DNA from 2 places in the Streptomyces sp. SAI-170 genome. Region 1 is predicted to be linked to the other one. Evidence: predicted binding sites of a transcription regulator. Region 1 holds the regulator's gene; the other holds the start of a gene.

Region 1 (4,415 bases):
GACGTGGACGGCAACTCCCTGGCCGCACAGGGGGATTGGGCGGCGGTCGCCCATGAGGAGATCAACGAGTACTACCTCTACCCGACCTGGAACCCGGGCTACACCTACGACCGGACCCTGACGGTCTCGGCGAACACCTCAGGCCAGGCCGAGCTGGAGTGGTCCTGCTCCTCCGGCACCTGCGAGGCGGCCGGCTTCAACGTCCGCCGCTGGGACCGCGCCACCGAGGACTGGGTCCTGGTGACCCAGCGGCCCCTGTCCGCGGGCACCTCGACGTGGACCGACCCGGACACCCTGCGCGGCACTACGAGCCACTACGTCGTCTCGGCCGTGGCCGCGGACGGTTCGGAGACCTACACCCGCTGGGAGTCGGTCGCGACACCGCCCGCCTGACCTGCGGAATTCGGTCTTCCGGCGCTGTTGCGAAGCAGTGACGATGTACCGATGGATCAAGGATGAAAGAAGAGTGAAGATAGGTGCACCGCAGGCCGCCGGGGGGACTCGGAAGAATCCGAGAGCCGGTCGCTGGCGGGGCACCTCATCTCTCGTCTCTGCCTCATCTGTTGATTCCCTGGGGGACTCCACCATGTCCGCTCGTCTCGCCGCCGCCATCCTCGTCGCCTCCCTCGCCGGTTCCGCCTTCCTCCCGGCGACCGCGATCGCCGCCGAGGGGACGAGCACCAAGCCGCTGACGATGACGCTCGGCGCGCCCGTCCCGGACAGCACGGTCAAGCGCGGTGGCGAGACCCGGACGATGACCCTCACGGTCACCAACTCCTCCGACACGGCACAGGACTTCCAGGCCGCGCTGAACGGCGAGGCCGACGGCCCGAGCCCGATGCTGAACGACTCGGTCGTCTTCGACGTCGCCGCGCTCGACGCCCCGGCCACCAAGTCCCGGGTGGGCCGCCAGGACGGCCAGTGGCAGGGCCTGTTCTTCCCGGCCTCCGGGGACGCCTCCGGCTCCTTCTCCGTCCCGGCCCACGAGGAGTTCACCTGGAAGGTGACCTTCGGTCTCGGCGCCAAGTACCCCACCAACGACGGTGACTTCACGCTCACCGCGCAGAGCCTGCGCAGCAACGTCACCGCCGACCCGGCCCGCAACACCGTGGTGTTCAAGACGGACCCGGCGATCAAGCCCGGCACGATCGACGTGCGGCTGGACCCGACGGCCGGTGTCCGGCTGCACCCGGGTGAGCGCGCTCCGATGTCGCTGACCACCCGCACCACCGGTCCGGGCGAGTTCCCCGACGACATCGACCGCGGCCTGGTGGTCGACGCCCTGCCGGGCATGGACTTCGCCCTGGAGGCCGAGATCGACGGCAAGACCGTGCAGATGCTGGAGTCCAGCCCGAACCACTTCGAGCTGCCCCCGCTCGCGAAGGGCTTCAACACCGGCGGGGACACCGACTCCCTGAAGCTGTTCCTCTCGCTGGACGAGGACTCCGAGGTCGAGAAGGAGACCTGGGTGCGGCTGCACGCGCTGCACTTCATGGAGGGTGAGCTGTTCATCGACTCCCTGGCCGACGCCAAGGTCCTGCCCGCCCAGGCCGCCACCGGCTCGCCGTCCGCGACGCCGTCCACGCAGCCGTCGGCCACCCCGTCCGCCACTCCGTCGGCGTCCGCCTCCGCCGGCTCCACCGCGACCCCGGCCGCCTCCGCGTCCACCACCGCCGCGGCCGGCACGAGCGGCGGCACCTCCGGCTCCGCGACCGCCTCCGGCTCGCTCGCCTCCACCGGCTCCGGTGCCGGCCTGTACGCCACCGTCGCGGGCGTCCTGCTCGCCGTCGGCTTCGGTGTCGCCGCGCTCGGCAAGCGCCGCCGCCGCGCCACCACCGTCTGACCGCCCGTACGGGAAGGGCCCGGAGGTTCACTCGAACCTCCGGGCCCTTCCCGTATGTCGGGGAACGTCAGTCCCCCGGCTGCCGCTTCGGCCGCCACACCACCAGCGCGCTGGTCTGCTGCACCTCCTGGTACGGCACCAGATCGCGCCGGTACGAGGCGTGCACCGCGGCCTCGCGCTGGCGCATGGCCGCCGCCGCCCCGTCGAGGGCGTCCTGCATTTCGGCGACCCGGGCCTGGAGCGCGGCGACCTGGTTCTCCAGTTCGATGATCCGCTTGATGCCGGCCAGGTTGATGCCCTCGTCCTGCGACAGCTGCTGCACCTGGCGGAGCAGCTCGATGTCACGGGCCGAGTAGCGGCGGCCCCGCCCGGCCGTGCGGTCCGGGGAGACCAGGCCGAGGCGGTCGTACTGGCGCAGCGTCTGCGGGTGCAGGCCAGACAGCTGAGCCGCCACCGAGATGACGTAGACCGGGGTCTCGTCGGTCAACTCATAGGGTGAGAAACCCCCGCGGGGGCGGGGACGACGGCCGTCCATCCGACTCAGGCTCCCTTCGCGGCCTCGAACAGCTCCGCCCGCGGGTCGACCTCGCCCGCGGTCGCCTCGCGATACGCCTGGAGCGCGTCACGAGCCTTCTCCGACAACTCCGCCGGGACACTCACCTCGACGGTGATCAGCAGATCGCCGCGGGTGCCGTCCTTGCGGACCGCGCCCTTGCCGCGGGCCCGCATGGTGCGGCCGTTGGGGGTGCCCGGCGGCAGCTTCAGGGTGACGGCCGGGCCGCCCAGGGTGGGCACCCGGACCTCGCCGCCGAGCGCCGCCTCGGGATACGTCACCGGCACGGTCACGGTCAGGTTGTCGCCCTTGCGGCCGAAGACGGGGTGCTCGCCGACATGGACGACGACATAGAGGTCGCCGGCCGGGCCGCCGCGCTCCCCGGGCGCGCCCTTGCCGCGCAGCCGGATCCGCTGGCCGTCGGAGACTCCGGCGGGGATGCGGACCTGCATGGTGCGCGAGGACTTGGCGCGGCCGCTGCCCATGCAGACGTCGCAGGGGTTCTCCGCGATCAGACCGCGGCCCTTGCAGTCGGGGCAGGGGTCGGTGAGGGAGAAGCCGCCGCCCGAGCCCCTGGCCACCTGGCCGGTGCCGACGCAGGTCGGGCACACGCGCGGCGTGCCGTTCTTGTCGCCGGTGCCGGAGCAGGCCTTGCAGGGGGCCTGGGAGGACATCCGCAGCGGGACGGTCGCGCCCTCGATGGCCTCGGTGAAGCTCAGCGTGACCTCGGACTCGATGTCCTGGCCGCGCTTGGGCTGGGTGCGGGTGCCGGCGGCACCGCCCCGGTTGAACAGTCCCCCGAGGACGTCGCCGAAGCCACCGCCGAAGCCACCGGCTCCCCCGCCCTGGGCGCCGCCTCCGAAGAGGTCGCCCAGGTCGAAGTTGAACGAGCCGGCGCCCGCGCCCGGACCCGGGCGGAAGCCGCCGTTGCCGAAGAGCGCGCGGGCGTCGTCGTACTCCTTGCGCTTCTTGGGGTCGCCGAGGACGTCGTTCGCCTCGGAGATCTCCTTGAACCGCTCCTCGGCCTTGGCGTTGCCCTTGTTGGCGTCCGGGTGGAACTCGCGGGCGAGCTTCCGGTACGCCTTCTTGATCTCGGCCTCGGTGGCGTCCTTGGGGACGCCGAGGACCTTGTAGTAGTCCTTCTCGATGAAGTCCTTGGTGCTCATCCCCGACGTCCCTCCTTTCCGGTCACTTGGGATCCGGTCCCATGGGATCCGGTCCCACGGGATTCGTCAGCCCTCTTCAGAGCTGTCGTCCTTCTCGTCGCCGGCCGGCTTCTCGTCGGCCCCTTCGGCCTTGACCGTCTGCGCGCCCGGCTGCGGCTCGGCGACCGCCACCCGCGCGGGGCGGATGGTGCGCTCTCCGATGCGATACCCCGGCTGGAGGATCGCGACGCAGGTCGTCTCCGTGACGTCCGGCGCGTAGGAGTGCATCAGGGCCTCGTGGATCGTCGGGTCGAAGGGCTCGCCCTCCTTGCCGAACTGCTGCAGGCCCATCTTCGCGGCGACGGTCTCCAGCGACTCCGCGACGGACTTGAAGCCGCCGACGAGCTCGCCGTGCTCCCGCGCGCGGCCGATGTCGTCGAGCACCGGCAGAAGCTCGGTCAGGAGGTTCGCGATGGCGATCTCCTTGACCGCGATCCGGTCACGCTCGACGCGGCGGCGGTAGTTCTGGTACTCGGCCTGGAGCCGCTGGAGGTCCGCGGTGCGCTCACCGAGCGCCGTGCGGACCTGGTCCAGCTGGGCGACCAGACCGGCGTCTGCTGCTCCGTCCCCGGCCGGGGCCGCCCCCTCCTCCGAAGAGGGGGAGGCGGCCTTCGGCTCGGCGTCGTCAGGGGTGGCGCCGGAGGGGACGTCGGGCTTCTCCTCGAAGCCCGGGGTCTCCTCCGTCACGCGGCACCGTCCTTGCGCTCGTCGTCGACGATCTCGGCGTCGACGACATCGTCGTCGGCCTTGGGCTGCTCGGCGCCGGGCGCGTCACCCGCGGCCTGCGCGGCCTGGGCGTCGGCGTACAGGGCCT
Region 2 (4,415 bases), 1.1 Mb from region 1:
AGTCGTCCGCGCCTACGCCCAGGCCGACCAGCATGTCCGTCTCGTCGTCACGTGCGGTGAGCATCAGGACCGGGACGGGGCGCTGGGCCTGGACCCGGCGGCACACCTCCAGGCCGTCGAAGCCCGGCAGCATGATGTCGAGGATCAGCAGGTCCGGCTGCCAGGCCTCGGCCGTGTCGACCGCGGCCGGTCCGTCGCCTGCGGTTTGCACCAGAAATCCCTCGGCGCGCAGGCGGGCCGCGATGGCGTCGACGATCGTCGCGTCGTCCTCGACCACCAGCACCCGGCGCTGCGCGCCCGGTGAGGTCGTCGCCGTGCCGTTGTTGTGGGAGGTGTGTGTCTGCTCCATCGCCCGCCCCTGAAGTGTGCTTTCCGGAATCAGTGGGGTGATCCCATGTCTGCGATTGACGCTTGAATGATCGGCGTCAGGGAAGCAGCGTACGGGGAGTCACCACGGCATTGCTATTCAGGTCGGACGCCGAGGTGCACGACGTCCGGAACGCCCCGGGCAACGGGGATCTCTTCGGTACGCACACGTTGGAATCCGGCATTCCACAAGGTTTCTTCAAAACCCGGGGAGGGTTGGGCGGACCATACGGCGAGTACCCCGCCGGGGCTCAACGCCCTTGCGCAGCTTGCCAGTCCGGGGGGTGAGTAGAGGCTGTCGTTGTCCTCCGAGACGGTCCAGTCGGGGCCGTTGTCGATGTCGAGACAGAGGGCGTCGTACGTGGCGTATGTCTCATTGACGTGTGTGAGGAGATCGGCCTCGACGATGCGGGTGCGGGGATCTTTCAGTGCCTCGTCGGAAAGTTCCGTGAGGGGGCCGTTCCGATGCCAGTCGATGACGGCGCGTTCTCGCTCGACCACGGTGATGCGTCCCCAGCGGGGGTTCGCTGCGGCGTGTGCGAGCGAGAAGCCGACGCCCAGGCCGCCGACCAGCAGGTGAGGGCGGGGTCTGTCGTCGAGGGCGTCCAGTGCGGCGTCGACGAGCAGGCGCTCCGAGCGTCCGTCCGAGGTGTCCATCAGGAAGCAGCCGTTGGCGATGATCTGCAGCAAATTTCCGTGCCGGCGCAGGACGATCTCACCGTACGGGCCCTCGCGACGGTCCAGGACTTCGGGGATGTCGTAGGAGGTGGCCATCCGGCCATCCTGGCACTTTCCTGACGGGGTGTCGGGGGAATTAGGTCTGACTCAGGCTTTGGTGGCTTCGACCGCCGAATGCCTGCGGCGGCCTGCGCGGCTTCGGTGGGGGTTGCTGTAGCGCATCCGGTGTGTGGGTGGGCCGGGGCCGGGCCGGGGGGTTGTCCGTCCTCGGTCCGGCGATCTGGTCGGCTACGGGGTCTCACTGGGTTTCCGCCGGCCGCTGCGGGCGGACAACCCCCCCGTCCCGTCCCCTCCCCGCCGTTCGCGACTGACCCCATCGCCCACCGTCCGTGGTTCCTTGCGACCGTACGCGGCTGACGGTCGCGCCCTTAGGGGCGCGGGGAACTGCGCGACCAGCCGACGACGGCCCGCGGTCGCATACGGCGGGAAGGGTCCACGTCCTCAGGGGCGCGGGGAACTGCGCGATCAGCCTGCGGCGGCCCGCGGTCGCGTACGGCGGGAAGGGGGAAGGTGGGATGGCGGTCGCGGTGCCCGGGTCAGTGGGGCCCCTCGCCGCCCAGGTACTTCGCGCTGGTCAGGAGGGCCTCCACGCGCCAGCCCAGTGACTCGTACAGGCCGCGCCCAGCGGGTGTGCCGGCCAGGACGGCGGTGTGGGCACCCTGCGCGGCGGCGGCGTGGTGGAGGGTGTGCATGATCACGGAGCCGAGGCCCCTGCGGCGGTGGTGGGGGGCCGTTTCGATCTGGTCGGCCACCGCGGTGGGGCCGGTCACCGCGATCTGGCCGCGGGCGGCGAGGGAGCCGTCCTCGGCGGTGAGCATCACGCGGGTCACCCCGGCCCTCGTCCAGGAGGCGAGGCGGTAGCCGGAGGGGGCGTCGGGGGCGGTCGTCGAGGTGAGGGGGAGGGACATCAGGTAGCCGGTCTCGGGGTCGATCCACCAGTTGCCGCGCAGCCAGCCCGCGGTGTCGGCCGGGTCGCGGAAGATCTTCAGCCAGACGCCCTCACCGGTCACCGAGTCGGCCACCTTACGGACGACCGTCTCCTCGACGTCGTCGTCGACCGCCCCGAGGACGTGCCGGGTGACCTCCTTCATCTGGCCCGAGTCGATCGTCCAGCCCCAGGGCTCGGCGTACGGCTCCGCCGCCCCGCGCGAGACGACCCAGCCGTCGATCCAGGCTCGTACGAGCTCGTTCATGTTCCGCCCCCGTAATAGGTGCTGGTGGGTAGTGGCTATTACCTTGGCCTACCGTAGGCGGGGCGTTGGGCGTCCGGCAGAGGTGATCGCTCAGAGCGAACACCGGGTCGGGAACATCCCGGGGCTCACATGCATTGAGTCGGCATAGCTCAACTTGACTGCCGAAGGGGAGATCATGGCTGCTGAGTCCACGGCGTTCACACCGCTGGCCCTGCCTGTGCTGCCGCTCGACGACGAGGTCGTGCTGCCCGGGATGGTGGTTCCGCTGGACCTCAACGACACGGACGTACGGGCCGCGGTGGAGGCCGCCCAGGCCGCAGCCCGCACGGAGCCCGGCAAGCCCAGGGTGCTCCTGGTGCCGCGCATCGACGGGACGTACGCCGGTACGGGCGTTCTCGGGACCGTGGAGCAGGTCGGCCGGCTGGCCGACGGCGACCCGGGCGCGCTGATCCGCGGGCGTGGACGCGTGAAGATCGGCGCCGGGACCACGGGGCCCGGGCGCGCACTGTGGGTCGAGGGCACCCGGATCGACGAGACGGTGCCCGAGCCGCTGCCCGGTGCCGTCGCCGAGCTGGTGAAGGAGTACAAGGCCCTCGCCACGACCTGGCTGAAGAAGCGCGGCGCCTGGCAGGTCGTCGACCGGGTGCAGGCCATCGACGACGTGTCCGCGCTGGCGGACAACTCCGGATACTCGCCCTTCCTGACCATCGAGCAGAAGGTCGAGCTGCTGGAGACCAGCGACCCCGTCGCCCGGCTGAAGCTCGCCACCCAGCAGCTGCGCGACCACCTCGCGGAGCAGGACGTCGCCGAGACCATCGCGAAGGACGTCCAGGAGGGCGTCGACAAGCAGCAGCGCGAGTTCCTGCTGCGCCGCCAGCTGGAAGCCGTACGCAAGGAGCTGCGCGAGCTCAACGGCGAGCAGGAGGGCGAGGAGTCCGACGACTACCGCGCCCGTGTCGAGGCCGCCGACCTGCCGGAGAAGGTGCGGGAGGCCGCGCTCAAGGAGGTCGACAAGCTGGAGCGGGCGTCCGATCAGTCGCCCGAGGGGTCCTGGATCCGGACCTGGCTCGACACCGTTCTGGAACTGCCGTGGAACGAGCGCACGGAGGACGCGTACGACATCCAGGGCGCCAAGGCCCTGCTGGACGCGGAGCACGCGGGTCTGGAGGACGTGAAGGAGCGCATCACCGAGTACCTGGCGGTGCGTAAGCGGCGCACCGATCGGGGGCTGGTTGTCGTCGGCGGGCGGCGCGGTGGGGCTGTGCTGGCGCTCGTCGGGCCGCCCGGTGTCGGCAAGACCTCGCTGGGGGAGTCCGTCGCCCATGCGATGGGGCGGAAGTTCGTGCGGGTCGCGCTCGGTGGTGTGCGGGACGAGGCCGAGATCCGGGGTCACCGGCGTACGTACGTCGGTGCGCTGCCGGGGCGGATCGTGCGGGCCATCAAGGAGGCCGGGTCGATGAACCCGGTCGTGCTGCTGGACGAGATCGACAAGGTGGGGTCCGACTTCCGGGGCGACCCGGCGGCGGCTCTGCTGGAGGTGCTGGACCCGGCGCAGAACCACACCTTCCGGGACCACTACCTGGAGGTGGAGCTGGATCTGTCGGACGTGGTCTTCCTGGCCACGGCCAACGTCCTGGAGGCCATCCCGGAGGCGCTGCTCGACCGGATGGAGCTGGTCCGGCTGGACGGCTACACCGAGGACGAGAAGGTCGTCATCGCCCGGGACCACCTGCTCCCGCGTCAGCTGGAGCGGGCCGGGCTCGACAAGGACGAGGTCGTCCTGGAGGAGGGCGCGCTGCGCAAGCTGGCCGGGGAGTACACCCGCGAGGCGGGCGTGCGCACCCTGGAGCGGTCCATCGCGCGGCTGCTGCGCAAGGTCGCGGCCCAGCACGAACTGGGCGAGCGGCAGCTGCCGTTCACCGTCGGTGCCGATGACCTGCGGGGTCTCATCGGGCGGCCGCACCACGTGCCCGAGTCCGCGCAGGACCCGGCGGAGCGCCGTACGGCGGTCCCGGGTGTGGCGACGGGCCTGGCGGTGACGGGAGCCGGTGGTGACGTCCTGTACGTCGAGGCGTCGCTGGCCGACCCGGAGACGGGCGCGGCCGGTCTGACCCTGAC

Evidence for each region. The regulator HspR, encoded in region 1, represses chaperone genes until heat shock. The targets are predictions, from matches to a motif close to TTGAGNNNNNNNNNCTCAA.
Region 2: a site for HspR is predicted at 2,432-2,450, ahead of lon (endopeptidase La). Genes of this name have one in related genera too.

What each region holds. Positions count from the first base shown of each region.
Region 1 is NZ_JBMGQD010000001.1:3,994,953-3,999,367, forward strand. Features, by position in the region: gene RKD23_RS17835 (PA14 domain-containing protein) at 1-393, shown strand, start outside; gene RKD23_RS17840 (hypothetical protein) at 587-1,843, shown strand; gene RKD23_RS17845 (heat shock protein transcriptional repressor HspR) at 1,911-2,378, opposite strand; gene dnaJ (molecular chaperone DnaJ) at 2,384-3,562, opposite strand; gene grpE (nucleotide exchange factor GrpE) at 3,629-4,288, opposite strand; gene dnaK (molecular chaperone DnaK) at 4,285-4,415, opposite strand, start outside.
Region 2 is NZ_JBMGQD010000001.1:2,856,835-2,861,249, reverse strand. Features, by position in the region: gene RKD23_RS12570 (response regulator transcription factor) at 1-349, opposite strand, end outside; gene RKD23_RS12565 (spermidine synthase) at 463-1,140, opposite strand; gene RKD23_RS12560 (GNAT family N-acetyltransferase) at 1,641-2,297, opposite strand; gene lon (endopeptidase La) at 2,473-4,415, shown strand, end outside.